DNA from 2 places in the Shewanella sp. 10N.286.52.C2 genome. Region 2 is predicted to be linked to the other one. Evidence: predicted binding sites of a transcription regulator. Region 2 holds the regulator's gene; the other holds the start of a gene.
The links. The regulator MetJ, encoded in region 2, represses methionine synthesis genes. The targets are predictions, from matches to a motif close to TAGACGTCTAGACGTCTA.
Positions count from the first base shown of each region.

Region 1: a site for MetJ is predicted at 1,684-1,701, ahead of msrA (peptide-methionine (S)-S-oxide reductase MsrA). Genes of this name have one in related genera too.

Region 1 covers NZ_MCTV01000039.1:139,810-155,212, reverse strand. The annotation lists gene BCU94_RS14485 (thiamine pyrophosphate-dependent dehydrogenase E1 component subunit alpha) at 1-359, opposite strand, end outside; gene astE (succinylglutamate desuccinylase) at 509-1,540, opposite strand; gene msrA (peptide-methionine (S)-S-oxide reductase MsrA) at 1,714-2,193, shown strand; gene trxB (thioredoxin-disulfide reductase) at 2,350-3,303, shown strand; gene BCU94_RS14465 (GNAT family N-acetyltransferase) at 3,484-4,053, opposite strand; gene rplT (50S ribosomal protein L20) at 4,153-4,512, opposite strand; gene rpmI (50S ribosomal protein L35) at 4,531-4,725, opposite strand; gene infC (translation initiation factor IF-3) at 4,815-5,357, opposite strand; gene thrS (threonine--tRNA ligase) at 5,361-7,289, opposite strand; gene BCU94_RS14440 (CPXCG motif-containing cysteine-rich protein) at 7,676-7,876, shown strand; gene BCU94_RS14435 (riboflavin synthase subunit alpha) at 7,957-8,574, opposite strand; gene BCU94_RS14430 (MATE family efflux transporter) at 8,604-9,974, shown strand; tRNA gene BCU94_RS14425 (tRNA-Val) at 10,179-10,255, shown strand; tRNA gene BCU94_RS14420 (tRNA-Val) at 10,276-10,352, shown strand; gene BCU94_RS14415 (endo-1,4-beta-xylanase) at 10,706-11,872, opposite strand; gene BCU94_RS14410 (endo-1,4-beta-xylanase) at 12,440-13,684, opposite strand; gene BCU94_RS14405 (SMP-30/gluconolactonase/LRE family protein) at 13,817-14,869, shown strand; gene BCU94_RS14400 (ThuA domain-containing protein) at 14,866-15,403, opposite strand, start outside.
Region 2 covers NZ_MCTV01000001.1:195,150-210,552, reverse strand. The annotation lists gene BCU94_RS00850 (HlyD family type I secretion periplasmic adaptor subunit) at 1-430, opposite strand, end outside; gene BCU94_RS00845 (ATP-binding cassette domain-containing protein) at 423-2,495, opposite strand; gene BCU94_RS00840 (ABC transporter transmembrane domain-containing protein) at 2,492-4,174, opposite strand; gene BCU94_RS00835 (SDR family oxidoreductase) at 4,524-5,243, opposite strand; gene BCU94_RS00830 (LysR family transcriptional regulator) at 5,381-6,286, shown strand; gene BCU94_RS00825 (conjugal transfer protein TraF) at 6,409-7,599, shown strand; gene BCU94_RS00820 (sulfite exporter TauE/SafE family protein) at 7,661-8,401, opposite strand; gene metJ (met regulon transcriptional regulator MetJ) at 8,566-8,880, opposite strand; gene metB (cystathionine gamma-synthase) at 9,088-10,248, shown strand; gene BCU94_RS00805 (bifunctional aspartate kinase/homoserine dehydrogenase II) at 10,311-12,704, shown strand; gene BCU94_RS00800 (c-type cytochrome) at 13,043-13,726, shown strand; gene BCU94_RS00795 (c-type cytochrome) at 13,736-14,779, shown strand; gene BCU94_RS00790 (cysteine-rich CWC family protein) at 14,892-15,149, shown strand.

The DNA of each region.
Region 1 (15,403 bases), on a different contig from region 2:
TCAGTGGTAAAACCACGATATCTAAGTGATGCATGCTCTCGGTATTGCGCCAATATGACATCATCGTCATCAAGTGCAGCAGTACTGCCAATGATAGAGGCTTCTTCGCCAGTACAAGTCATATAAAAACTAATACGACCTTGCCTTTGAGCACTTAACATACGTTCATCTAATACTCGGGTAAAAACACAAGTATCATGTATACGTTCAGCCAAGGCTTTATCAATAACGGGCATGACGGCATTTTCGTAAGTTGTGCCATCAGCTTGTAGAATTTTTAAAATAGGAATGTGCAATGAAGCTTTGTCTAAGAAGCTGACACGATGCACTGTTTCATTAGTCAGTGTTGCGTTGCTCATATTGTGCTCTTGTTATTTGTAGCCTTAAAAATAAAGCGTAATTTATTATATGCGAACGAACATTACGTTAACGTAAACTTACTATCAACTAATGTTCATTCCACTTAGTGAATATCCTGTCATATATAATGTATATTTAGCTTTACAACTTATTGAATGTCTTCATTAGGTGCTGGCACTAAACATAATACTGTACGTTGGCCCACAGGTACATTTTCATTAGGAAAAACGATAGCTTCGTATGGATAAATGACCTTAATCTCAGTGTCACCTTCCGTTGCTAATACATGATTTTGCTTGAACCCAGAAAAATTTACCGTTGTCTTATCAAAGGTGAATTTGAAATCATCAAACTGCTTGTTAATGGAACGAGACACTTTATATAAGTGAAGTTTGTCTTTATCAAAAGGAGCTAGTTCAACTTGTTGTTGAGTTATCAACTGCAAAAGCATCTTTTTAGTATTGGCAAATTTTAACATATCATTCTCGCCAAAAGGCATCACTTTACCCAGTTCGACTGTAAATGCATCGGCTTTGAATTGTTCTGATGAATAATAGCTAAAAGTAGTGGTAGGTTCATGATGGAATAAAATGGTGTCAACATCACAACCCGCTAAAAACATAATTTGATCAGCACTAAAGCTACGTCCAGGCCTGTAAGGATAAATCGCAAATTTCTCATGTTTAGACGGCTTTATCGCGGTGTGTAAGTCGTAATGTATTCGTTGTGAGCTATTATTTTGAAGATAAAAATTAGCTACATATTCCTCTAATTTTTTTGCTCTAACTCTTTCTTTATTTGATAAACCTAAACCGGAAGAATGTGCCCCACTGAACAAACGATTCATATTCTCTTCTACAAAGCGTGTTTGGCTGAGTATGGAATCTGGATTGCCAATTATAAACAGGACTCTTTGTTTTGTAACGATTGTTTCTTTTAATAAATTATTTATGAGTTCGTTACAGATTTCAATAGGTGCTGTTTCGTTACCATGTATGGCACAAGATAAAACAATGTCTTTAGTCGACCCTTGAGCTGGATTAAAACAAATAATCCCGTTATCTAAAATCGTAACTGTTGTTTTATTTGACAATTCAAAGCGCTGTTCTGGCACCTTGTTATTAATGTTAGTTAACGTAAATGCTAAAAAATCTTTGTCATCCATTAATTGTTGAAACACGCTGACTCCTTGATGCGGCTTTAAATATTGAATGGTTTCAAACGGTAGTCGGATTCTATCACATTTAGGGGAAGCTAACGTTAAGTAACATTTAACAGAGTGTAAATCTTTGCTTGCATTATTTATTAGAATAAATATACTTTTAGCCATCTAGACTTCTTTACGGGTATCGTATGACTATAGCAACTTTTGGTGCAGGCTGTTTTTGGGGCGTTGAATATTTTTTTAAACAAATAAATGGTGTAGTTGCAGCACAATGCGGTTATATGGGGGGAAATGACAAATTTCAGACCTACGAGCAAGTGAAAGCGGGCGTAACGGGCCATGCAGAAGTGGTACAGGTTGAGTTTGACGAACATATCGTTAGCTATGAAGAGTTGTTGACCGTTTTTTGGCAAAACCACAATCCAACCACTCTAAATATGCAAGGTGGTGATATTGGCAGCCAATATCGAAGCACTATTTTTTTCCACAGCCAAGAACAAAAATTATTAGCAGAGCAATCTAAATTGTTGCTAATTCAAAGTGGTAAATGGGGATTACGACAAATTGTAACTGAAATTGTACCGGTTCAAACCTTTCATCCGGCGGAAGAATACCACCAAAACTATCTAGAAAAGAATGGCTTACCAAGTTGTCATATTAGTTATTAGCATGTAAAAGTCTAATGCGATAAGTCCTTGGTGTCTTTTGTGTACGGTATCGATTGCCTCAATCTATATCTTGGAGCAATCGCTACTTTACCCCACCCTGTAAATTCCCTACAATCCATGCAAATTGCTTAAAGCATGTAATGGAGAAATAAAAAAATGAGTCAAGCTCGTCATATTAACCTGTTAATTTTAGGTTCTGGCCCTGCTGGTTATACTGCTGCAGTTTACGCAGCACGTGCAAATTTGAAGCCTGTCATGATCACTGGGATGCAACAAGGTGGTCAACTGACTACGACTACTGAAGTTGAAAACTGGCCAGGCGATGCTAATGGCTTAACCGGTCCAGCATTAATGGCAAGAATGCAAGAACATGCTGAAAAGTTTGATACTGAAATTATCTTTGATCATATTAATGAAGTTGATTTTAGCCAGCGCCCTTACCGATTAAAAGGAGACAATGGTGAGTTTACTTGTGACGCATTAATCATTGCAACTGGTGCATCTGCCAAATATTTAGGCCTTCCATCTGAAGAAGCATTTATGGGCCGTGGTGTATCAGCCTGTGCTACCTGTGATGGTTTCTTTTATCGTAACCAAAAAGTGGCTGTAGTTGGTGGTGGTAACACTGCTGTTGAAGAAGCGCTTTATTTAAGTAATATTGCTTCTGAGGTGCATTTAATCCACCGTCGTGATTCTTTCCGATCAGAAAAGATCCTGATCAACCGTCTGATGGATAAAGTTGCTAATGGCAATATCATCCTACACTTAGATCAAACTCTTGATGAAGTCGTCGGTGACAACATGGGTGTTACCGGTCTTAAAATGAAAAGCACTAAAGATGAGTCAATTTCAGATTTAGAGGTTGCTGGCGTTTTCATTGCGATTGGTCATAGCCCAAACACCGGTATTTTTGACGGTCAACTTGATATGAACTACGGTTACATTACCGTCAACAGTGGCCTTCAAGGTAACGCAACTCAGACAAGTGTTGAAGGCATTTATGCTTGTGGTGACGTAATGGATCAACATTATCGTCAAGCTATTACTTCAGCAGGATCAGGTTGTATGGCTGCGTTAGATGCCGAGCGTTACTTAGACGCACAAAAGTAGAATCGTCACTTTGTAATCTACTAGTTTACACATAGTGAGCTAGTAGCGACAAGCCATCCATTATTGTGATGGCTTTTTTATTGTTGGTATTTTATCGATGTGAATAACACAGGTGAAGGCTGTTGTTTATACAGTTGACCAGTTTTTGTTTAACACTATTACTGCACATTACTCATTTTTTTAATGGTTAACTTTCAAACTGTATATTACAACTTCAGTTTTGCCATTAACATCTGAATGAAACTGCTGACAGATAAATTCCATTCCTATTTTCTTCATAATTTTAATTGAACCTAAATTATCCTTATCCGCTATTGCTGTAAAACGTTCAATAATTGGTTGTTCCTCTACCAATAATTTAATCACTGCTTTGGCGCTTTCTGTCGCATAACCTTTCCCCCAAGCTGATTGTTTGAATCGCCAACCAATTTCAAGATTATTAAATTCAGGGGTCTCACTGAAAAAGCCCATGGGCCTAATCAATATCCAACCAACAAAGTTATCACGACGATCAACAGTATCTAGTTCTCGCTTTTCAAACACCTTCCAAAAGCCCCACCCTTTGGATGGCGTTAAATAACTTGCCAAACGTGGTATAGAAATATGTTCTATATCAGATTTTGAGGTAGGTTTTCCGCCGTTTATATATTTCATCACATCGGGATTTTGGTCTAGAGCGTAAAGTAAATCGGCATCATCAAGCGTCATAATAGCAATTGATAATCTGTCTGTTGCTAACTGGGTTTTCATAACACCTACTTCCAATAAGTCAAACACAATGGCAAGATTCTAAATTTTAGATATAAAAAAAGGAACCCTAAGGTTCCTTTTTTAAAGAATAATAACTAATTACTTAGCTAAAGCTTCTTTTGCTTTTTCAACTAAAATTGTGAAAACAACTTTGTCGAATACAGCGATGTCAGCCAAAATTTTACGATCGATTTCGATCGAAGCTTTTTTAAGACCGTTAATGAAACGGCTATAAGAAAGACCATTTTGACGAGATGCCGCATTGATACGTGCAATCCAAAGTTGACGGAATTGACGTTTCTTTTGACGACGGTCACGGTAAGCATATTGACCAGCTTTAGTTACTGCTTGAACAGCAACACGGAAAGTACGAGAGCGAGCTCCGTAATAACCTTTGGCTAATTTAAGTACTTTCTTGTGACGAGCACGAGCGGTTACACCACGCTTAACTCTAGGCATTGTTCATATCTCCTTTAATTAAGCGTATGGTAGTTGACGTGCAATTGCTGGCACATCAGACTTAGCTACTAAACATTTAGCACGTAAGTGACGTTTACGCTTAGTGCTCTTCTTTGTCAAAATATGACGTAAGTGTGCCTGTTTGCGCTTGAAACCATTAGCGGTTTTTCTGAAGCGTTTTTGGACACCCTTATCTGTTTTCATTTTAGGCATTGCTAAAACTCCGCATTGGGACATTAATAAAACGTAAGGCGAGCAAAACCCTCAAAAAGGATTTTGCTACTTTTTAATTGGTTGCCCTACTATTTCTTTTTAGGTGCTAGGACCATAACTGCTTGTCGACCTTCCATTTTCGGGAAAGATTCAACAACAGCATATGTTTCCAAATCTGCTTTGATACGGTTCAAAAGATCCATACCTAAGCTTTGGTGTGCCATTTCGCGACCACGGAAACGCAGCGTAATTTTCGCTTTGTCCCCATCTTCTAGAAAACGAATCAGGTTGCGTAGTTTTACCTGATAGTCGTTTTCATCAGTGCCAGGACGGAATTTAATTTCCTTCAGCTGGACCTGTTTCTGCTTCTTCTTTTGTTCTTTTTGAGCTTTCGCTTTATCAAAAAGGAACTTACCGTAGTCCATAATGCGACAGACCGGAGGCTCAGCGTTAGGACTAATTTCAACCAGGTCTACACCTGCTTCATCAGCTAATTCTTGAGCCTGTGAAATACTTACGATTCCAACAGATTCGCCTTCGATATCCGATAGACGAACTTCTGGTACGCCAGTGATTTCTTCGTTAATACGATTAGGGGCTGGCTGTCGCCCTGCTGCTCTCTTGATCTTTATGACCTATTCCTCCAACAAAATTAGACTACGGTTCGAAATTTGTTTTTGTATCTTGGCAATAAAATCATTGATTTTAATCTTGCCTAAATCGATACCGTCACGCGTTCGTACCGCAACTTCCTTATTTTCTATCTCTTGATCACCAACGACCAATAAATAAGGTACACGCTTTAACGTATGTTCACGTATTTTAAAGCCTATTTTCTCATTCCTCAAGTCTTTAGATGCACGAATACCACTTTCTTTGAAAGTTTTAACAATTTCATCTACATAATCAGACTGTTTATCAGTAATATTCATAACAATTACTTGCACTGGTGCAAGCCATGTCGGGAATTTACCTGCGTACTCTTCAATTAGAATACCGAGGAAGCGCTCAAGTGAGCCTAAAATAGCTCTGTGAATCATAACCGGTGTTTGACGAGTGTTATCTTCAGCAACATAGGTAGCACCTAAACGAGAAGGTAACGCATAATCAAGTTGCACTGTACCACATTGCCACGCACGATCTAAGCAATCATGCAAAGTAAATTCGATTTTTGGGCCATAGAACGCACCTTCACCAGGTAAAATATCAAATTCGATATCATTAGCCTTAAGTGCTTTCTTTAATGCTTCTTCAGCACGATCCCACATATCGTCATCACCAATACGTTTTTCTGGACGAGTTGATAATTTAACGACGATATTTTCAAATCCAAACGTACCGTATGTGTCATACACCATTTGAATACATTCACTGACTTGTTCTTGAACTTGGTCATCGGTACAGAATACGTGTGCGTCATCTTGAGTAAAGCCACGAACGCGCATTAGGCCATGTAAAGAACCTGATGGTTCGTTACGATGACAACAACCAAACTCAGCCATTTTTAATGGCAAATCACGGTAAGACTTCAACCCTTGGTTAAAGATCTGTACGTGTCCCGGACAGTTCATAGGCTTAATCGCATATTCACGGTTTTCACTGTTCGTTGTGAACATCGCATCAGCGTATTTGTCCCAATGGCCAGAGCGTTCCCACAAGTTACGATCCATCATTAATGGACCTTTAACTTCTTGGTAAGTGTATTGCCCTAGTTTTTGACGAATAAACTTCTCAAGCTCTAAATATAAGCTCCAACCATCATTGTGCCAAAACACCATTCCTGGCGCTTCTTCTTGCATATGATAAAGGTCTAACTGTTTACCAATTTTACGGTGGTCACGTTTAGCCGCTTCTTCAAGACGGTTTAAATGTACTTTAAGAGCTTTTTTGTCTGCCCAAGCAGTACCGTAAACACGTTGTAGCATTTTATTGTCAGAGTTACCGCGCCAGTATGCACCAGCAACACTCATTAACTTAAAGTTTTGACAGAACTTCATGTTAGGTACATGAGGTCCACGACACATATCAATATATTCTTCGTGATGGTAAAGCGCTGGGGTTGCATCTTTGCTGATATTTTCATCTAAGATTGCAATTTTGTATTCTTCACCACGAGCTTCGAACGTATCACGGGCTTCTTGCCAAGAAACCACTTTCTTAACAACGCTATAATTTGTTTTAGCTAATGCTTGCATACGTTTTTCTAACGCATCGATATCTTCTTGAGTAAGCTTGTGATCTAAATCGATATCGTAGTAAAAGCCATTATCAATAACTGGACCGATTGCCATTTTAGTTTCAGGCCACATTTGCTTAATAGCATGACCTAATAAGTGCGCACAAGAATGGCGAAGGATTTCAACACCCTCTTCATTTTTAGCCGTAATGATTGAAAGTTCTGAATCTGTGGTAATTAAATCACAAGCATCAACGAGTTCACCGTTCACACGACCAGCAATACACGCTTTAGCTAAACCAGGACCGATGTCGGCAGCGACATCTAAAGTAGAAACAGAATCGGCAAACTCACGTTTGCTGCCATCAGGCAAAGTAATAATAGGCATTTCATTTCCTTATCCAGTGGTGACCCACACGTAGGGCCACTTGGTAATTAATATATAAAAGAAATGCCACCGAACATCAGACATTACAGGAGTCTGAGTCATAAGTGGCATGAATACGCATTGTATGTGAAAAGGCCTTTTGCAAGCAAGCTAACTCAGTCGCAAAATTGAATAAAACACCATCACAACAGCTTTTTACACTTCTTGGATGACTCGATTAACTTTTAATAGCCAATGCAGCTGCTACCTCAACTGACAACTTTGGCATTACGCGAGTTTTACTAATGTTTACTATACTTAATTCCAAGCTCAATCCTGCTTGCTGCTAAACGGTTAAAGGTTTTTTAGTTTTGCAAATGCTTTAATGTTAAATACTGGGGGAAGTTATGAATTTAGTCAGCCGAGTAATAAGTTGTCCGCATTGCGGCCATAATCAACATGTTCATATTGATACTAGTTGTGGAGATCAAGAGTATTATGATGATTGTCGAGTGTGCTGCAATCCAATCCATATGCGATTGCAAGTAAACGATTCAAATAGAACCATTCAATTATTTATAGATTCTGATGATGAACAGTTCTATTAACAGTTGAACATGTAAAAACCTGCTTTAATAGGCTTAGATGTAGTAGCTTAGAATGTGTCATCAATCTAAGCCTTTGTAGGCTATTTTAGCAATGATTTTTTAGCTAAAATTCTTTCTACTGTATCGACTATAACTTGAGTTTGACTATCGATTTCGATATTGATTTTGTCACCCAGTTTGCAGTCACTCAAATTAGTTAATTTGAGCGTTTCTGGGATCAAATGTAACTTGAACTGGTCTTGATCAATCTCTCCTACCGTTAAACTGCATCCATTGACGCCTATAAAACCTTTATAGAAGATATAATCCATCCATTTAGCCGGTACTGTTAATGTTAAATTGTAATGCTCATCGGTATGACTTATGTGGGTAATTGTTGCCATGGTATGAACATGACCTGACAAAATGTGGCCACCTATCTCTTTTCCGAAGGTCAAAGAACGTTCAATATTGATTTTGTCACCCGGTTCAATAAAATTTAAGTTTGTTAGCTGTAAGGTCTCTTCCATTACATCAAAATAAACTCTATTATTCACCAGCTTTGTGACCGTTAAACAAACACCGTTATTTGCCACACTCGCACCAGTTTCTAAACCATGCTGTAGCTCTTCTGGAATATTAACTTCAAATGTTTTTAAACCACTCTGTGCTTTAATTGTAATAACATCACACGTCGCTTGTACGATACCAGTAAACATATTTGTGCTCTTTAGTTGAAGGTTTTTAAATGAATAACACAGGCTTTCAGGCCAAAAAATTAATCCAACTGGCAATGCCAGTATTAATTGCTCAAGTTACCCAAACAATGATGGGATTTATCGATACTGTTATGGCCGGTAGAGTCAGCGCTGTCGATATGGCTGCAGTCGCGATTGGTACCAGCTTATGGTTACCTGCTTTATTGTTTGTGCAAGGGCTACTGTTGGCATTTACACCAGTGTTTGCCCATCATCACGGCGCTAATAATCCAAAAGCAATCCAACCCTTGATGTCGCAAGCATTCTATATTGCCATAATTGGCAGTGTTGGTGTGTTGTTGTTCCTCTCATTTGCTAAAACTATTTTTACCATGATGGCTTTAGAACCTGAATTAGCCGAGTTAAGTGCAGGCTATTTACATGGTTTTATGTGGGGTGTACCTGCATTTATTTTGTACCAAATACTACGGGGCTGCTCTGAAGGCATCTCTTATACATTACCGACGATGGTTATTGGCTTTGTCGGTCTTGCGGTTAATATCCCTGCCAACTATATCTTTATCTATGGTCATTTCGGGGTCCCTGCGATGGGCGGTGCTGGTTGTGGTATTGCAACTGCATTAGTGTTCTGGGCTATGTTATTTGCCATGATGATATACATGCAACTTCACAAGAAATTTGCTGAGATAGCGCCATTTTCGACATTAAATAAGCCAAATTGGAAAACCATTTGGGAAATGATGAAGCATGGCACCCCTATTGCTATGGCTTTATTTTTTGAAGTCAGTCTATTTGCAGTTATAGCTTTATTGCTCGCCCCCCTTGGTGCTAACGTTGTTGCAGGCCATCAAATTGCCCTAAACTTCTCATCTATTGTATTTATGTTGCCATTATCAATCGGTATTGCCGTTTCGATTAGAGTGGGTTATTACCTAGGGCAAGATAAATTAGAAATATCAAAACTGGTGACAAAAATCGGGCTAATCATTGCATTCTCATTAGCAGTGGTAACGGCAATCATTACTGTATCGTTCAAAACTGAAATAGCCCTCCTTTACAATAATAACCCTGAAGTCGTTGCGCTAGCGGGTAGCTTAATGTTCCTTGCAGCTTTATACCAATTATCTGATTCTATCCAAGTTGTGGCTGCTGGCGCTCTTCGCGGTTATAAAGACACTAAGAGTGCCTTTTATATTACTTTAGTTTCTTACTGGGCCATTGGCATGACACTTGGCTATATACTTGCGCGTACAGATATCATTGTACCTGCGATGGGCGCACATGGCTTTTGGATAGGCTTAATCGCGGGCTTAACCAGTGCTGCAGTGTTATTTGCATTACGACTTATTTATATTCAAAAGAATGCTAATTTCAAAGCAGTATTGGAAGATAGAAGTTAATTTTAACTAGTCGTTATAAAATTTGAACGAGATGAGCATGCTGATAATGTTTAAAAAAAACACGCCTACGCTGCTATATGACTCAATTTGCACAGCAAATCGCCACTCGTTCATATTTTTGATTTTTTTGCTTGCATCAAAACGCGTATCCCGTAATATATCGCTCGTCCCAAAGATTACATGAAGATGTCATCTTACAAAAATACAACCGTAGCTCAGTTGGTTAGAGCACTACCTTGACATGGTAGGGGTCGGTGGTTCGAATCCACTCGGTTGTACCATATTTTTTGAAAGACACGTTACAACTGTAGCTCAGTTGGTTAGAGCACTACCTTGACATGGTAGGGGTCGGTGGTTCGAATCCACTCAGTTGTACCATTTCAAATCATAATAATTCAGCCAGCTTATGCTGGTTTTTTTATGTCTGTAATTCCTTCCTTTTAATACTATGCCATTTTCTAGATACCGCATTTTATCTAAAAATCAGCACTTTCTCTTAGAGTTACTCCAATGATGATTGCTAACGTATTTCCAGCACCAAACGTGTAAATAATCACCCTTATAAAAGGTTTAACGTTAATTAAACTCCAGTTAGCTGCTCTAACCCTTCCATTAATCGTAATAGTTCAAGCTGAAATTCAAGAAAACCAATCCCTTGATTTTTCCAACAGCAATAAAAAACCACTCAGTGATTGTTCAAAGAGTGGCTGTTTTGTAGTTTATATAAAGGCTTATAAAGAATTCACAAAAGTTTTTAACTTCATATCTCTATCAATGAGTAACGGATAATCAGTTCGCCCTGCCATTGGCCAACCGTTGCGCCAAGTTTGCTTGTCACTTACCCCCCAAAACGTAATTCGACCTATGCTGTCGCTATGTTTTTTATAGAGAGCAAACAAGTTTTGATAGCGTGATGCTAATTGCTGCTCTACTTCAATGGGTAAACCTGCAGCGTACGGGTTATATTGTTGTTGCAGTGCGACATCTAATGAGACGTCGGCGCCTGCTGCTAAGTTTTCAGGAAATGGTAAGACTGAAATATCAAGCTCTGTGACCATGACATCAACACCTGCTGCAGCAAACGCGACAATTGAATCTTCAACTTCGGTGAAGTCTGGGTAATCAAGAGAGTAATGCGCTTGCATACCAACACCATCAATTTGAATGCCCTTTTGTTTCAGTCGCTTGATTAACGCAATAGCACCTGCTCTTTTTTCAGGCTTAAACATATTGTAATCGTTGTAATACAGTTTGGCATTAGGCGCTGCTTGTTGTGCATAAATAAAGGCTTGTTCAATGAAGTCATCGCCGATAATTTGCTGCCATTTTGATTCACGCAAACTGCCATCTTCATTAAGTGCCTCATTCACTACATCCCAAGCAAATATTTGATCAGCATAACGACCAGCGACAGTTTTAATATGTGTTTCCATAACCTTTAATAGTTGTTCACGTTTTAAAGGATTTCCCGCATCATCTTCAAATACCCAGTCAGGCGTTTGCGAGTGCCAAACGAGAGTATGACCTACAAGTTGTTGATTATTTTGCTCAGCAAAGCTAACTAATGCATCAGCAACATCAAATTGATATTCGTTTGGTAACGGGTTCACCGACTCCCATTTCATCGAATTTTCAGGCGTGAAGGTATTGAAGTGTTTAGCCGCTAACAATAGCTCAGGATCGGTAGGGTTCAATACTTGAGATTTACTGATTGCTGTACCAATTTTAAAGTTTTCAGCAAATTGATTCTTTAAAATAATATCTTGAGTCAATGTTGCTGTTGCTTCAGGTTTTGTTTGCTGAGTGACACCTTGGTCATCATTACAGCCTGATAGCGCTAAAATTATCGTGGCACAACCTGCAATTAAAGGTTTATTGAATTTATTAATTATTTTCATCACTTTCCATGTCCAGCTATTTGTGAGTAATCAGGCCGAATATTAATGCATGACATCGACCAAACAAGGTTAATAGTTGTCGTTTAAACGAATCTAATTAGTGACTGATAGTCGCTAATCCGAATAAATATTGGCTTTAATTACAGGCTCTCAATTAAGCCTGAAACTTAATAGCCTGCTAATACCAAGGTAAGAAATGCCTAACTGATGAGTAAAGATTTCAGTTGCTCTCCCCATTTTGTAAATCAAGTCCAAAGCACTCATTATGATTATTCCTATACTGCTAGGGTTATAATGAGAAACCACCAAATAGTCCTTTAGACAACAAGCTAATCTAAAATAGACTATTTAGCTGCTTATTAAAACATTTATGTAACATAAATCTTGTATTTACTGACGATTTAACTTCAGCATCAAACGAATGATTACAGTCGTTATCAACATTAGCCGTTTAAACCAGAGCCAAATGGCTACAAAGTTTATCTACCGCTAATATCGGGAGTTTGAAGTAATAAATAACAACAATGTCTATCTGCGGCGCTAAGCATTCAGCTTGAAATCAGATGTTTAGTTAAACAGTGCCTTGAATGCAGGCTTAGGTTGGTGTTTTCTATCCCATAGCAGCGGATAATTGGTGCGGTTCGGAATTGGATAGTCATTTTTCCACGACATTCCATCATGTAATCCCCAAAAAGTGACTCTGTCGATCTTTTCATGCTTTGTTTTGAATATATCAAATAGCTCTGTATATCGTGCTGCTAATTTTGCTTCAATGTCAGCGGGTAAATGATCTGAATATGGATCTAAGTAAGTTTTAAATTCTTGCTCTTGAAACTGCGGGTGCATAAAGCCTTGCCCAATAACTTGCCCTTCTTTGGTAAATGGCAACACATCAATATCGAGTTCAGTGATCATCACCTTCAGCCCCAATGCTGCGTATACATCAATTGCCTCTTCGATGAGATGACCTTTGGGAAAGTTAAGTCCCCAATGCGCTTGAATTCCGACGCCATCAATTTTTATCCCTTCACTTTGGAGCATCTTGATCATACGTACAATACCGTCACGCTTAGCCGGTTTCCAGGCATTGAAATCGTTATAATAAAGCTCGGTATTAGGCGCGTACTTGGCGGCAAAGGTAAAAGCGGCTTTTGCCATTTCGTCACCACTTCCAATAACATTAGTCCACACGGTTTGACGATAGTTACCATCATCACCAATGACTTCGTTGAGCACATCCCAAGCATCCACTTTGCCCAGATACCTGCCTGCAACTAGCTTAATATGTTGCTCCATTCGATCAATTTGCTGTTCTGGAGAGTTTGCTTCACCATTCTTTTGCTTAAAAAACCAATCAGGCGTTTGGTTATGCCACACCAGCGTGTGTCCTACGACGAACATATTGTTGTTTTTTCCAAAATCAATAAATTGATCCGCTGCCGTAAAGTTGAATTGATCGGGAAGTGGGTTAACGATTTCTGCCTTCATGGAATTTTCAATGGTGATGGTATTAAATTGTTTGGAAATAATGCCAGCGCTAAGAGGATCCTGTCCTGAGACAATTTCATCATTCACTGCTACCCCAATTTTAAAATCATTTTTAATGTGTTGTTTTAAAGCTTCATTTTCAATGAGACCGTTCTGTATCTCAGCTTCAGTGGCAACGCCATGGCTTGAATACAACATTGAAAAAAATATTGGCATCACAGCTAGTTTTAAAACTGATAACTTTAATATTGCGAGGCTAGATACGCCTAAGCATGTCGTTAACGCTTGTTTCCCTACGCCTACTTTCCTTGTATTTAGTTTCATCCTGTCATCCATTGTATAAATAGTGTTAGCTATCTTATGAGGATTTTAATGTAATAGTCAATTTGACCACTTGGATTTATTTTGTTAATTTATTGATACAAAAAAAGCGGCTAAGCTTTTGAGCATCAATGCATGGTAGATAAACATGACAATATTCAAAGAGACGGTTTAGATATGAATACACTAACTAATGGCAATTTAAAGCGTGTTTTTGTTTTTGGGCTGATGCTAGTCTTGGGACCAAACATAAAGGCCGCTGATCAACAAAGCAATTTGATTGCCCCCAAATCACATTCAACCATAATTGCAAACTGCCCTAAGGATATACGTCCTTTTGCAAAAGGCCTATCACCTAAATTGATCACCACTCAACTCAAATTCTTAGAAGGGCCAACTTGGTCTAGGTTGACAGGTAAATTTTATTTTTCAGAAATGGATTTTAATGGTCCTCAAACAAATGGGCCAGAAGCAGCTATTTATTCATGGAATGAGCAAGACGGTGTTGAGTTGTTTATTGAAAATAGCGGTACCAATGGACTGCTAGCTGAGAATAAACAGTTAATCAGCATGAATCATGACACCCGCTCAGTGAATACATTTTCACTAACGACCAAAGAACGAGTGTTAATGGTAAATGACTTTAACAGCGCAAAATTTAATTCTCCCAATGACCTTATCAAGCATCCTTCAGGAGAATTATTCTTTACCGATCCCGACTGGCAATTAAGCGGTAGAACGCAACAAACCCCCTTCACCGGTGTCTATAAAGTTAATGTTAAAAATGAAGTCACTTTACTATCAACTAAGTTCATCAAACCTAATGGGATTAGTTTATCACCTGACAACAAAACTCTATATATAGGTGATTATAGCCATCAAATATTTGCACACCAACTTACAGAAAATAATGAATTAGGGGCATTAAGTTTTAAAATCAACATTGATACACCAGATGGGATCAATGTTGATTGTGCCGGAAACATCTATGCTGCCAGTCATAATGAAGGTAAATTATATGTCTATAACCCACAAGGTGAATTACTTCAAAGCGTTTATATTGCCCCTAAAATTACCAACTTGGCTTTTGGTGGTAAAGATTTAAAAACCATTCTTATCACCACGGGTAATGGCTTATTTACCTTACAATCAACGATTGCAGGTATATCAACAACTCATTCAAATTAATCTACTATTCCTTTACCCGTAGCAGCCCAATATAGTCCGCCATATAGATGGTCTAAAAAAAGCTTATTTTGATAAACTGGTTTGATATGGCCCAATGAAGTATAAAACGATCGACCGCCATCAAAGTTGTGATACCAAGCAATAGGATGAAAATCACCCATGCCGCTACCCTGCTTGGTGCCCCAATCAGCGTTAGGGTTATAACTGGTTTCATCGACAGTCAAAAGATAATTCAGTCCCGTTGAATTAGCTTCACCAAACTCATACCATTCGTCAGTCCACAGCATCTTTTCAGGCATTGATTCTAGACCAGGAAATTCACTAGACACTTTAGACAGCCAAGCTGTTTGCACTACCGGGTGTATAACGAACGTATGCCCAACGAGTTGTTGATACCAGCCCCAGTCATATTCAGTATCCGATGCACTATGTATCCCGACAAAACCTTTTCCAGACTGAATGTAGCGTTCAAGTGCTTGCTGCTGCTCATTCGACAAAATATCACCCGTAGTAGATAGAAATACCACGACATCA
Region 2 (15,403 bases):
GGTACTCATAGGCGAACTCATCAAAATTGGCATCGCGAGCATCAATGAAGGCTTCGTAACGTTCAATTCGCATCATTAAGTTAGCACGTTTACTGGATAGTTCTTCCTCAGCTGACAAGCTGTCTATTGAGACAAAGCTTGCCAAAATATCACCTTGTTTAACAACGTCACCTTCTTCGACTACGACAGAAGCAATAGTGCCACCAGCACGGCTTTGAATAACCTGCCTATGGCCTAACGGCACCACTTGTCCTTTGGATTTTGAAATTTCTTCTACGCTGGTAAAAACAGACCAAACCAACATGATTAAAATTGAGCCGGTGATCAATAAGATGATATTTCGAATTAATTTACGCTCAGCAGGGGCTTCAATTGCTTCTGCAAATTCATGTTCTGGCCAGACTCGATTAGCTAGTTGACGATTATCCATTGGTTGGAGACTCCTGCATGACGGTGTTAGTGGCATCTGGCGTTTGAGGTGCTTGGTCTGGAATTGGGCCTGCATAAACAACAGCACCTTTATCTAGAACAATGACCTTGTCAGCGTGTTGGATTAAATCTTGATCGTGACTAGTAAACAGTACGGTGGATTTACCTTTAAGGTTTAATAAAGTCTCTATCAACGTTGCTTTTGAAAGTGGGTTTCGGTGGGGTAATGGTTCATCAAGCAATAATAATGGCGATTGTTTTATCAGTGCGCGGGCAAGGTTGATGTAACTCCCTTCAATAGCGGAAAGCATAGCGTTATTCTCACCGAGTAAATCAACCGATAAGTCATTATTGATGCTATTAAAAAAGCTGGCCCCACCAGCGGCAATTATCGCGGTTTTAATTTCATCATCGGTTGCACCTGGTTTCGCTATCCGAATATTTTCAGCTAAAGTCCCTGGGAAAATATCAGGTTGTGATGGGCTATAAGCCACCCAATGCCTAAATATTTCAGTGTCATATTGTTTTAAATTTTTCCCATTCACGGTGACAAATCCGGCTTGTGCTTCCAACACGCCTAAGGCGCTCAGTAGCAAGGTTGATTTACCACAGGCATTGGGCCCTATAACGGCAACTAATTCACCGGGTTCTATGTCTACATTCACACCTGATAGTGCCGGCTCACCTTCAGCTTTATATCTCAGGGTTAAATGCTGAAATGAAATTGCTGGTGCTTGAGTATTATCAGGGGTGTCTAAACGTAATTCTGATTGTTCCGTTGTTGCCTGCATGAACCGATCAAACTGTTTTACGGCAACATCCATCATGGTGAATTTCTGTTGAGATGAAAATGCCAGTTGTGCAGGGCCTGTAATCCGCCAAATCATCATCACACAGGCAATTAATGCACCGGAGGAAATCGTTTGATTTAGTACTAAAAATATTCCCGTAAACACTGTGATGAGTGCAGTGAATAAACTCAGTGAATGAGCAATGGCTGCATTTAGGCCATTTCGTTTAGCATAAAGAAAATTCTGGCGACTATTTTCACGGCATTGACGAATAAATTTTGTTTGCCAGCCTTCAGTATCACCAGCCGCTTTGAGTTGCAGTAGATTTTTCGCTAGTTCGCTTAGGGTATTTTGATACTCGCCACTAATTGTTGGCGAGGCTGCCTGAACATAGCGGCTGACGACTTTCATCACCAAGTAATACAGCATCAACATGCCAATAGGCACTAATACTAGCCAGCCACTTAAAAACATAATCGCCAGCAGCGCAATAATAGTGAAGGGCAGGTCGACTAAGCCGCCGCCTCCAGGGCCAGATAAGAGCATTCTGACTTTTTCTGCATTACGCATTCTAGCGATATGATTTGAAATGCCGACGCGTGACAGTACCATTAACGGCATGTGTAATAGTCGATAAAAGGTTATCTGGGAAAGGTCTCTAGCAAATCGATTACTGGTGGTGGCAAGAATTTGCGCCCGCGCTAAGCGGGTTGATACTAATACGCCAACAGCAAGCGCTCCACCTAAGGCTATGCTGGGGAGTATGGAGGGTGTTTGACCACCAATGACTCGGTCATATACAGCCATGGTAAACAGAGGTACTGCTAACCCTGTAATACTGGACAGTAAACTCAGCCAGAAAACGGGACGATACCATTTAGTTCTCTTACTCATGTGAGCGGCGAATGCTTGAACACTCTTTTTACTACGAGGTAAGGCATCAATAACAAATAAGTATGCATCATCTGTTAGCTGAGTCATATCGACCGTTTGCCAATGATTATTCTCTAGTTTTTCGAACTGATGTCCCTGTCTTCTTGCTATAAAGGCATTGTCTTTCGCTGGGACAACTAAGAAAGGGTAGATGGTTAAATGCAGGGTACTATCTGACGGTTTAATAACAGAGAAACCAATTTGATGTTTTTTTAATAAGCGGGAAACAGCGAGAGTATTGAGATCGTTTTCAGTGTCACTAGCCACGTTACTGGCTTGAGTGTAAAGACCTAATTGTTGTAACAGCTCAACTAGTAATGGTTTTAGTTCTAAAGTCTTCATAGGATCACCTCCTGTGAATCACTATTATCCACGTGCGGCGATTTATTAGTTTCTTTAGGCTGAGCATGTCCCTCAATTGTGACAACTTCATCACTAATTTTACCGATTTCAGGGTAGTGGGATGCCGCTACAATGGTCATTTGTTGTTTCAGTTGGGCCAATAAAGTGAGTAGTTTATTTTGGGCATCGGCATCAAGTGAAATCATCGGCTCATCCAATAGCAATATCGACGGTTTTTGGACTATCGCTCTGACTATTGCAATGAGTTTAATTGCCCCTTTATTTAGCATTTGGTTGTCATTTTCACCGACTGAAGTTTGATAACCATTGGGCAATTCGGCAATTTTAGCCGTTAAGCCTAAACTGTCAGCAATTGCCATTGCTTGTGGTTCATACTCTGCTCGGAACATCGTCATATTCTCAAGTAAACTACCTGCAAATAAGGTTGGCCAAGGGGCAACATAGTTAACGGACTGTCGAAACTCTTTACTATCGTGTGCATGAAGTAAAACCCCATCAATGGTGACTTCTCCTGTATTTATCTTTTGAAATCCAGCAATGATACTGAGTAAGTGGCTAGCATGACTCAGGGGATTTGATTGCAGGGTAACTAAGGTTTTAGGGAGGATCTCTAAATTCAACTGTTGAATGACAGTGCCTAAATTACTGCTATCGACTTTTTGAAACCTAATAGGGCCGTTAGGGATTTTTTGTTGATAGATTTTTTCAGCACTAAACGCTTCGGCTGGAATGGCGGTCAAATCATCTACGTGTGACATCGCCGTTTTGGCACTCACAAGTCGAGAACGAAGGCTAATAATTGCACTTAATGGTGAGATGGCGCGACCCGCTAATATTGAACATGCAGCCAGTCCACCCGTTGTAAGCGAACCGTTAAGGACTTCTAAGCAACCTAGCATCACTAATATTAGTGTTGTTCCTTGCGATGCTGCTTGGATGACTTCTTGTAACTTAGCTGATAACCAATCGACTTGTTGCTGTTGTGCTAGTCGCTGGTGGTTTATTTTATTATAAATACTGGCTAATCGGTCTTCTAAAGATAGGGCCTTGGCTGTGGTTAGCCCTGATAACACCAGTATCAACATTCGGGTTCGTTCAGCATCTGAAAGAGCGAGATCCTCAGTGGCTATGGCGAGTTTTTTGCCAATGACATAAACCAGAGCGCCAACAAGTACCCAGACGACTATCGGAATGAATACCAGCGGGCCACCAATATAGGCAACCAATGCAAGAAAAATGAGCACAAATGGAAAATCCATGAGTGCCACAATTGCTTGCCCTGAATAGAGCTCTCGCATACTCGCAATACTGGCTAAACCATTAGTAACTTTACCTGTTCCCATGGATTCAACATGGTGATAGTCCGCTTGCATGAGCTTGTTAACCACCTTGGTTGTGGTTTCTAATTCAAAATTGGCTGCTGATGCCGCAAGTAGCCAACTGCGGCCATATCTGAGTAATAATTCCAGCAAAATCGCAATCGCCACACCAGAAACAAGAATAGTGGCAGTACCATAACCTTGATTTGGCAGAATACGATCGTAGATTTGTAGCATGGTGAATGGCAGTGCAAGCGACAATAAATTGATAAATGTCGATGACAATAATAGCTCGGGAAAGGCTTTATTCCTGGAAAATAAACTGAAGTTTTCCTGCATACAAAAAATGTCCTTTTTATCGCAATGCGTAACGACTAAGCAATCAATAAACCAATGATTTAAGCGTAGCTTGTTTTAGTCAGTTTTCCTTACCTTAATCTAACTTAGTTTAAATATTAAGCAATCAATATAACATCTTGGGGTTAAACTGATTTTTAATCAGATGCAGCGAGTTTGCTAGAAATGGCGGCATTATTACGAGGGATAAGAGAATGAGTTTGCATGAGGTACGCGTGGAGTATGTAAAGGGAGGCCGCTTATTAAAATTAATGCAAAGATAATAAAAAACCATGAGTAATAACTCATGGTTTTTAGCTGAAATGTAGACCTATCTAGACTTGATATATTCTTAAGGTTGTTGGCGAGTTGGCGCTAAGACAATTTCTCGTACACAAACATTTTGCGGCATTTCAAAGGCAAATACAGCCGCATCAGCAACTGCTGTAGGCTCGATAACGCCGCCCATGAACTCTTTCCATTCTTGGTAGCCGGCTTTAATATCTTCATCGGTTGTGTGGCTAAGCAGGGCCGTTTCAACAGCGCCTGGAGCGATAGTCACCATTCGCACATCATCCATCGCCACTTCTTCGCGGATATTTTCAGTTAGCGCATGCACAGCAAACTTACTGGCACAATATGCTGCATGGTTAGGGAATGTTTTACGACCCGCTATAGAGCTTACGTTGATAATAGTGCCTGTTTTACGGGCTTTCATATCAGCAAGCACAGCGTGAATACCATTAAGCACGCCCATCACATTGATGTTGAGCATTTGGCTCCACTGGGCAGGATCTTGTACATCTGCTTGACCAAGTAGCATTACGCCAGCGTTATTGACTAAGCAGCCAACAGGGCCAAACTTTGCTTCAGCAGTCGCAATCGCTGTTTTCATCGCTGCAGCATCAGTAACATCAACGCTAACAGATAAGCTGTTGGGCAGGTTAAGTGCTTGCATTGGTTCAACGCGACGAGCAAGTAAAAGTAGTGGGTGACCTTTAGCGCTAAATGCATTCGCCATAGCGGCGCCAATACCTGATGATGCGCCAGTAATGACAACAAGTGATTTCATGATTTTTACCTCGTTCGTTAAGTTGTGTCCATTATAGGTAATGGCTCATTGTTGATATATAATCCACAAAGAACATCATTGTTTACCTGTGGCTCCTAATAACTTGTTGATGACCACAAACTAAAATAGACATTATTATGAACTTAGACATAAATTTGATTGATATCAGAGCCTTTGTGGTGATTGCTGAGCAAGGTAACTTTACTGAAGCTGCACAGGTCTTAGGCTGCTCACGTTCGCATTTATCAAAGCAATTATTAAGTTTAGAAAAATTTCTTGGTGTTAGCCTAATTATTAGAACCACCAGAACCCAAAGACTGACAGAGCAAGGTCAGCAATTGCTGTTGCAATGCCAGCAAGCGTTAGCGCAAATCGATCAGGTGGTGGCAATGACATTAGACAGCGCTGAAACATTACAGGGCAATATTCACATTAATTGCGTTGGCGGGGTGATTGGTGAAGATATTTTAGTGGCCTTGGTGAATGATTTTATTAAACAGTATCCTGAAATTACCATCGATCTTGATTTTAGTAGCCAGCGGGTTGATTTAATCGAGGGCCATTTTGATATTGTATTTCGCATGGGCGAACTGGCAGATTCAAGCTTGGTGGCCAGAAAGCTGATGGATATCGAAAACCGCACTTTAGTCGCCCCTGAATACTTAGCGAAATATGGTCAACCGCAGCATCCAAGCGAGCTTAATAATCACCTGTGTATTACTGGCTCGATCAGCCATTGGCGCTTTGGCCATAGGCAAGATGCTCAAGCTGTAGACGTTGCCATTAAGGGCGGTTTTAAGTGTAAAAATGGCCGCGCTATGAAAGCCAGCGCCTTAGCAGGAAATGGCATTGTGCGATTACCTTATTTATATTGCGCTAATGAAATTGCAGCGGGTCAATTAGTGAATGTGTTTAATGATTGGCATATTCCCGACACGCCTTTTTATATGCTTTACCATAAAGATAAATTCCAACCAGAAAGGCTGAAAAAATTTATTCAATTCACCATGGAAAATTTTAAGCGCTATCTACCTGATTCATAAAATAACATTTAAAAAACGGCTGATTAAATTCATCTATGCCGTAAAAGTCTAACGGGATTGAAGCCTATTTTTAATTTTTTCGACTATCTTTATTAGATAATTAAAAATGAAAATGGTGAATGATGAGATCCTTAGCGCTGCTATTGTTTTTACTGCTGTTTGCGATAAATACGCAAGCGGGTCAGCTTTATTTTGAAGCTCGCAGTGATAGCATGGGCGGTACAGGTGTAGCCTCATCTAGCCGTATCGGCGCAAGTTTTATTAATCCCGCTTTACTGGCTATTTACGCCCCAAAAACCAATGAGTTCTCCTTACTGTTACCGGTTGTGGCTGCTGAAGTGGATGATAGCGACAATATGCTTGATAAGTTTGACTCACTACAAGACAGTTTTGATGACTTAGAAACGGCCATAAACGGCAATGATACTGATGATATTGCTGGTTTTCGTGATGATTTAGTTATTAATTTAAATGCCCTCAACGGCACTAACGCCTCGGTATCAGCCGCAATTGGCGCAGCATTAGTATTGCCAACTCAAACCGTGCCAATGGCGCTATTTTACAAAAGTCATCTTGACGCTATGGGCGTTGCTGATATTGCTCAAGGTGATATTGATATGCTGACTAATCTCGATCCCGCCAACCCTCCTGCAGATCTCACTGACTTAGACTCTCAAGGCATTGTATTAGCCGCCGGAGTCACAGATTTTGGGGTGGCGTTAAGCTTTCCACTATCTATAGTTAACATGCCTGTAAAAGTTGGGATTTCACCTAAGTTTCAACGCATTGATACCTATCATTACAGTGCCAGTGCCAATAACTTTGATGTCGATGATTTTGATGATGATAAATATCGAAATGATGACAGCTTATTTAACCTTGATCTTGGGGTGGCTATTGAGCCAACAGAAAGCTTAACCTTAGGGCTGTCTGCTCGTAATTTATTCAGTAAAAAAATAACCACAGTTGAAGCTCAAGGACGGACATTTGAATACCAAATTGAGCCGTTAGTCACAGTGGGAGCTGCTTATGATTGGTCCAGAGTCACCTTAACCACGGATATTGATCTGGTGGAGCAAAGCCGTTTTAGCGAGTTTGATGCGGTGCAGTATTGGCGAGTGGGCGGTGAAGTTAAAGCCACTGACTGGCTGTTTTTACGCATGGGCTACCGCCATGACTTAAAAGATAATAGCGTAGATATTTACTCTTTCGGCACCGGCTTTGCCATCGGCCAAGCCTTTAAGCTGGATATGAGCGGCAGCTATGGTGATGATGCCATTGGCGCTGTGCTGCAAACTTCTTATCACTTTTAAGCGTTATCATTTTTAGCTGTCATCATTGTTGCATTTATATCTGCCACAAAAAGATGATCGACTAGCCTGCTGATAATTCAATTAACGACTTAAGGGTTAGCAATAATGCACTTAAGCTACATAACACCATAGTGGCGATGCGAGTCTTATTTTTATCAACCTTATTGGTTAGCTTTCCTGCGGCAATATTTCCGAGTATGACAGATGGCAATAGCATCAATGACAACCACAGATGCTTTTCTTCCACTAAGCCTGCAAGCATTAAAATAATCAGTGCGATCATTGAGCTGAAAACAAAAAAGATCGATAGCGCGGCTCTAAACTGCGGCGCATCTTTACCGGCTAATAAAATCGCTAATGGTGGCCCACCAATGGCGGCAATATTTCCAAATACCCCCGACAAGACACCTGCAATAAATAGCGAAAGCCGATTTACTGGCGCTGTGATCTTAAAAATACTCAGCAACACCGCAGCGCCGACAATAAAGGCAATGGCTAACCCCAGTACTGCTTGGGGGGCAAACAGTAATAAACCTGCGCCCATAAAGCCACCAGGTATTCGCCCCAGCAGCGCATATTGCAGCCCATTAAACTCCAGTTGAGTACGTTCACGCAATAAGGTCAATAAGGCGATGGAAAAACCCATCATAATCACAGGGGCTGGGACTAATTGTGGGTCGATGATATAGAGAAGTGGACTGGCAACAACCGCAAGCCCAAAACCGATAAGGCCTTGGGTTAATGCGCCTAGAAAAATGATAACCGATGCAAGCATCAAGGTCTGCGGATCGATAAATTCCATTGTCGACTCTTTAGGCGCAATACTGCAACTCACTCTCAGCTTGAGAGCTCGATGCGTTAAATGACGAGCAGTGTTTGATTAATTGAGCAGGCTTATGCTTTAGCGCAAGTACTTTAGCGCAAGTACTTTAGCGCAAGTACTTCAGCGCTAGTCGCTAGCTTGACTTAATCAAGATCTTCCCACTCAATTCCCATGGCATCCATCAAAGCTTTTGCTTCAGATGGGATGCTATCAGGCCCTTCTTTTGATAAGTCACCGTCATTTGGCAGTGGTTGTCCAGTGTAGGCATGCAAAAATGCTTCACACAGTAGTTCACTATTGGTTGCATGACGTAAGTTATTAACCTGGCGGCGGGTACGTTCATCAGTCAATACTTTTAAAACTTTTAAAGGTATGGATACCGTGATTTTTTTAACTTGTTCATTTTTTTTGCCATGTTCGGCATATGGGCTGATATAGTCGCCATTCCATTCAGTCATTAACTCACCTTTATACGATAGATTCGTGGCAGATTTTAACCGCTAAATAATAACAGTCAAATTATTGCGGTTATTCTATAACGAATGGAAATAGATTTCTTTATGTTTAGACGTCTAAACGGCTGATTTGTATTGACGATGTGACTTAGCTTAGGTACATTTAGCCATCTAGACATCTCTTTAGTGTGTATTCTTTAGGAGTTTACAATGAGCAAACATCGCGCAGCTACGCTAGCAGTACGCCAAGGTATCGAGTCAGATACCCAATACGGCGCTGTAGTCCCGCCGATTTATCTATCAACAAACTATTCTTTTGATGGCCATAAAAACCCTAGAGAGTTTGATTATAGTCGTTCAGGAAACCCGACGCGCTGCGTGTTAGGTGAAGCCATTGCCAAACTTGAACATGGCGCTACTGGGGTGGTTACTTGTACCGGTATGGCTGCGATTACCTTGGTCACTAGTTTATTAGGCCCCGATGATTTACTGATTGTGCCTCACGATTGTTATGGCGGTAGTTACCGTTTGTTCACAAATCTTGCCAACAAAGGCCAATTTAAATTACTGGTGATTGATCAAACAGATGAGCAAGCACTCAGTGATGCGATTGCTCAGAAACCTAAAATGGTGTGGTTAGAAACGCCGTCAAACCCATTATTACGTGTTGTTGATATCAAAGCTATTGCTGAGCAAAGCCATAAAGTCGATGCCTTAGTTGTGGTTGATAACACCTTTTTATCGCCAATTTTGCAACAGCCATTAGAGCTAGGCGCTGATATCGTCATGCATTCCACCACCAAATATATCAATGGTCATAGTGACGTTGTAGGTGGCGCTGTGGTGGCAAAAGACCCTGAACTGGGTGAGTTACTACACTGGTGGTCAAACACCTTAGGGCTAACAGGCTCGGCTTTTGATAGTTACCTAACCTTACGTGGCATTCGTACTTTAGCTGTACGTATTCGCGAGCATCAAAAAAATGCTGAGCAAGTTATTGACGTACTTCAGGCCAGCAATCTTGTCGAAAAAGTGTATTATCCAGGCTTAAAAGACCACCCAGGTCACGATATTGCAGCTAAGCAACAACAAGGCTTCGGCGCTATGTTAAGTTTCGAACTTAAAGGTGGTGAAGCAGAAGTGGTCGCCTTTTTAAATGCACTGTCTATTTTCAGTGTTGCTGAAAGCTTAGGCGGAGTGGAAAGCTTAGTTGCCGTACCTGCAACCATGACCCATAGAGCAATGGCGCCTGCAGCACGGTATGAAGCTGGCATTAAAGATACTTTACTGCGACTATCTGTCGGGATTGAAGATGCTGAAGACTTGGTTGCCGATATTGAAGTAGGCTTAGCTGCTGTCGCTGCGCTTTAAGTTAATCTCCCTTGGCTATATTCATGTAGTCAGGCTGGTATATGTTGTTTAAGGAGTGAAAAATGGCCCGCAGTCATTTACATAAATTTGGTGGTTCAAGTCTTGCTGATGCAGATTGCTATCGCCGCGTTGCCCATATTTTACTGACTCATGGCAACAGTGATGATTTAGTCGTTGTTTCAGCTGCGGGTAAAAGTACTAACTTTTTATATAAATTACTCTCCTTAAGAGAAAACGGTGACTTGTGGCAAGAAGAGCTACAAGTACTGGTGAGCTATCAGCAAAACCTGATTGAGCAACTTCTCTCAAACGAACAAGCGCGCGATTTACGTGAGCGCCTATCAACCGATAAATCGCAATTAGTCAGTTTATTGTCCCTTGAAGAGCGCAATGAATTTCAGCTCAATCATGTATTAAGCTTTGGTGAGCGTTGGTCAGCACGATTAATGGCAGCCTTATTAAGAGAGTCTGGCGTTGCTGCCGCGAATATTGATGCCTGCTCACTGCTGGTGGCTGATGAAGGGCCTGTGCCGAATATTCGTCTTGATGAGTCCCGCGAAAAAGTCCAAAAGCTGCTGGATGCTAATCCAAATACACGGTTAGTTATCACCGGCTTTATCTGCGCCAACAGTAAAGGGGATACATTATTACTTGGCCGCAATGGCTCAGATTACAGCGCCACCTTAATTGCCAGCTTAGCGGACATTGAACGAGTGACTATTTGGACCGATGTTGAAGGGGTATTTAACGCTGATCCGAATAAAATTAATGATGCCAAATTACTTGAAAGCATGTCACTTGCTGAAGCCGATCGTTTAGCTAAACTCGGCTCGCCAGTACTGCACAGCCGAACTTTACAGCCCTTATTTGATACTAATGTTAGTCTCGCGGTGCGCTCAAGTTACGCATCACATACTGACTTTACCCTTATTGCGCCCCAAAGTTCGTCAGCTAGCGCTCCAGTGGTTACCAGTTTAAATGAAGTGGTGCTGTTTCGCTTTAAGCAGCAAGCGCTAATTCAAACCACACTCAAATTACTTGAGCAAGCCGGTATTGCGCCGCTAGCATATTGGTGCTCTGCCCATCATAAAGTTGAACTGGCATTCACTGCTGAAAACCAAAAGCAGGTACAAGCGTTACTGGAGCTACATAGTCATGAGCTATTAATTAGCGATATCCATGCTCATACTGATTTAGGTTTAGTCGCTTTGGTTAGTGCTGATGCAGAGCACTACCGCCGCAGCTTTGCCCGATTATTAAGTCGCGATGCCAAACCCCTGTATCAAGATGGTTTGAGTTTAGTGACCTTAGTGCCTAAATCTCAGGTTAATTTACTCACCCAAAAAGTACACCGACGCTGCGCAGGCCCGCGATTGCGTATTGGGGTATTATTGCTTGGGGTCGGTAATATTGGTGAAGCCTGGATTGATTTATTTCAGCGCTCATCCACCATGCTTAACCGTGAACTAGAAGCCAATGTGCAACTTGTGGGTTTAGTGAGTTCAAAAGAGGCGCTCATTTGCCAGCAAGGAATAGATGCCAATAACTGGCAAGATGACTTTGATACCACAGCAACAACATGGGACTACCCTAGTTTATTTGAGCAGCTTGAGCTGCTCGACTGCGATGAGCTGGTGGCCTTGGATATCAGTGCTAGCGCCAGCTTAACCTTACAATACCCAGAGTTTTTCGCTCGAGGGATTCATATGGTGAGCGCCAATAAACTTGCAGGCTCAGGGCCGTTACCTTTTTACCGTGAGCTTAAGCAGCAGCTAAGTAACCGGCGTTTATTTTGGCGTTACAATGCCAGTTGCGGCGCTGGCTTACCAGTACAGCATGCCCTAAACGATTTACGCAATAGTGGCGACAATATCGAAGCTGTTGGCGGTATTTTTTCAGGTACTTTATGTTGGCTGTTTGAGCATTACGATGGGCAAAAATCTTTTTCTGAACTCGTGGTTGAAGCCCGCGGATTAGGCATTACAGAGCCAGATCCTCGAGATGATTTATCTGGCCGAGATATGCAGCGAAAGTTACTTATTCTGGCCCGTGAAATTGGCTTTGAGATTGAGCTTGATGCCATTGAATTAAATTCATTAGTGCCAGCTGAATTAGCCGACTTGTCGTTAGATGACTTTTTAGCGCGCATTGGCGAGTTAGATGAGTTTATGTTGCAGCAATATAGTGCAGCCTTTGAGCAAAATAAAGTCTTAAGGTATGTGGCATCTTTAGATAAAGTCGATGGCAAAATGCATGCTGAAGTAGGCATTCAATGGGTCGACTCGAACCATCCCTATGCCAGTTTAACCCCTGGAGATAATGTGTTTGTCATCCGCAGCACTTTTTATCAGGGCAATCCGTTAATTATTCGCGGCCCAGGTGCTGGCCGAGAAGTTACCGCAGCAGCTGTGCAGTCTGACTTAGTACAAATCTGTAAGGATTTACTGCAGGAGTGATCCTTAAGCGCGAGTTAAACGACGATTAACTTGGTTGAAAGATTAACTTTAAAGGCCTATTCCCTAACGGAATAGGCCTTTTTTATTGTCATAAAATAGCGCTAAAAGCATAAGCTCAGAGTTAACTTCACTCCCAGTCGATTTGCTGATGATTAATCGACAACGACCTTTTCATTATCAGTCTTTAGCCTGCAAATGTTCGCTGTCTGTTCTTTGGTAAGCGTATTTGGGTTACTTTTTCTTTGGTGGAGAGTATTCAATTAAGTCACATAAAGTGGATCTGATGGACTACATTTATTATTCCAGTAGCTAAACATCATCCAAGGAGAGGGCGGTATATGAAATTCCTTTTACAAGTCATCACGATAATAGCAATAGGGGCAAGTCGTAACTTGGCTATTGCCGATATTCCTGCTCAATCTCCCAAAGAGTTATTGCAAACCGTACCCACACAGGCGCAAGTTTGTTTAACTTGCCATGGTGTTAATGGTGAGGGTTTAGGTGTTATAGGGCCTAGGTTGGCGGGTTTATCCAGTGAGTATATCGCCTCGCAGCTGGTTAATTTTCAAATGGGTAATCGACAAAGTCCCACAATGTCGGCGATGGCTGCGACAGTACAAGGTGATGCTATCCAAGTCGTTGCTGATTTCTTTGCCGCTAAAACAGTAGCTGAGATCCCATTGCAATACCGCGGTGACAAGGTTGTGATAACTGATACGGCGGAAAAAATGGCTTATCAGGGAGATTGGGGCCGCGATATACCTGCCTGTACTAGCTGTCATGGACCTTCAGGCATTGGCGCAGCCAACTTCCCTCGACTTGCAGGCCAAGAACCTAGCTATTTAAAAAACCAACTATTGGCTTGGCAAAATGGTACTAGAAAAGGTGATGTCGATAATATGATGGCTAATATTGCCGCTAAGCTGACTGCTGATGAAATTGACGCATTGTCAGCGTACTTTTCAGCTTTAAAACCTCTGGTTCAAAATGCTGCTGCTCAACAGCCTTTGGCACAAAAATAAGGACATACCATGAAACTGTTTAATTATTTAGTCGCAGGTGTGTTTATCAGTTCAGTTAGCGCTGCAGAATTACCCGATAGGCAAGCTCAGATCCCCGCTATAGCAAAAGATCCCGCAGCGCAGTATCTGCAACCTAGCGATTTATCAGCTATTCCAGAGGGTGAGTTTGGCGACAAAGTACGTTTGGGCTATCAGATATTTGTTAATACTCAGCAATTAAGAGATAAATATGTCGGCAATGAGCTTAATTGCGTTAATTGTCATATGAACGCAGGTAATAAAGCCAATGCTTCACCGCTATGGGCTGCCTATATGGCTTATCCCGCTTATCGAAAGAAAAATGACAAAGTGAATAGCTACCAGGAACGGATTCAAGGTTGCTTTACTTATTCAATGAATGGTACAGCCCCCGCATCAGGCAGTAAGGAACTTGTGGCTATCTCAGCTTATTCTTATTGGCTAGCCATGAGCGGTTTACTGAATCAATTTAATCTCGATAGCAAAGTAGCAGAGTTGAGTGATGTAGAACTGGTAAAAGGTGGCAATAGAGAAGAGTTCCCAATTCCAGCTGCAGTGAAAGCTAAATGGGATCAAAAAGCCTTAACTTCACTTGCTGGCCGAGGTTTTCCCAAGTTAGAAGCGCCAGAACAAGCTTATTCAACTGAGCGAGGCGAAATAGTTTATCAAACCCATTGTCAGGCTTGTCATGGCGTTGATGGTCAAGGCATTAAAATGGCTAATGTGAGCGCTTTACCGCCATTATGGGGGCCGCAAAGCTACAACTGGGGCGCAGGGATGCATAGAGTGAACACTGCAGCTAATTTTATCTATGAGAATATGCCGCTGGGTAAAAGTATTCAGCTAACAGTGCAGCAGGCTTGGGATGTGGCAGCTTTTGTTAATGCCCATGAAAGGCCGCAAGATCCGCGTTTTAAAGGAGACCTGCCACAAACCCAAAAAAGTTATCATCAACATGATGGTTTTTATGGCAAGCAGCAGCTTGGTAATGTTTTAGGCGCCGAAGCTTATCCAAATTTTCCTGTTAATAAGTAGGACTTTAACCAGTTTCAAGCTTATGCTTTTAAGCTACAATCGTTAAGGCATAGCCTTATCTCATAAAGCATTTTATGGAAATTAAACCAGTTAACGAAACAAAGTGAACCAGATGAAAGATGTAGAAATATACTCACCAAACCAAGCAATTGAACCATTAGTATCTGAGGCACAAGACGCGATTTTTGAGCCATTAGCGTGCCCCGTTTGCCAGCAGGTTAATCAATGCGCGGTTAGTGCGGGTAAACCGATTGAAGACTGCTGGTGTTTAAGCGCTTCAGCTAAAGCTGTGATCAGTGACAAGCTGCGCACAGAGTTAAAGGGCAAAGCCTGCGTCTGTCAAAGCTGCTATCAAAAACTGTCCCAGTGAAGGCCTTAATGACTGCTTATTCAGGGTGTTTAGGCTAGGTTGTAATGGTTCAATAAGATTTAAGCGCTAATTTAGTTAGCGCTTTTTTTATAATTAAATTAATTTAATTGGCTGATAAAAAACTGTTATTTGCTGATTTGTTCGGTTTGAATCGTACCGATGTTTCCAATTTAGTGCCAATGAAGGTAATCTGAAATTCACGCACTGATGTATTAGTAGTGTGAACGCAGTAACCGTAAAAATAACGTTTAGTG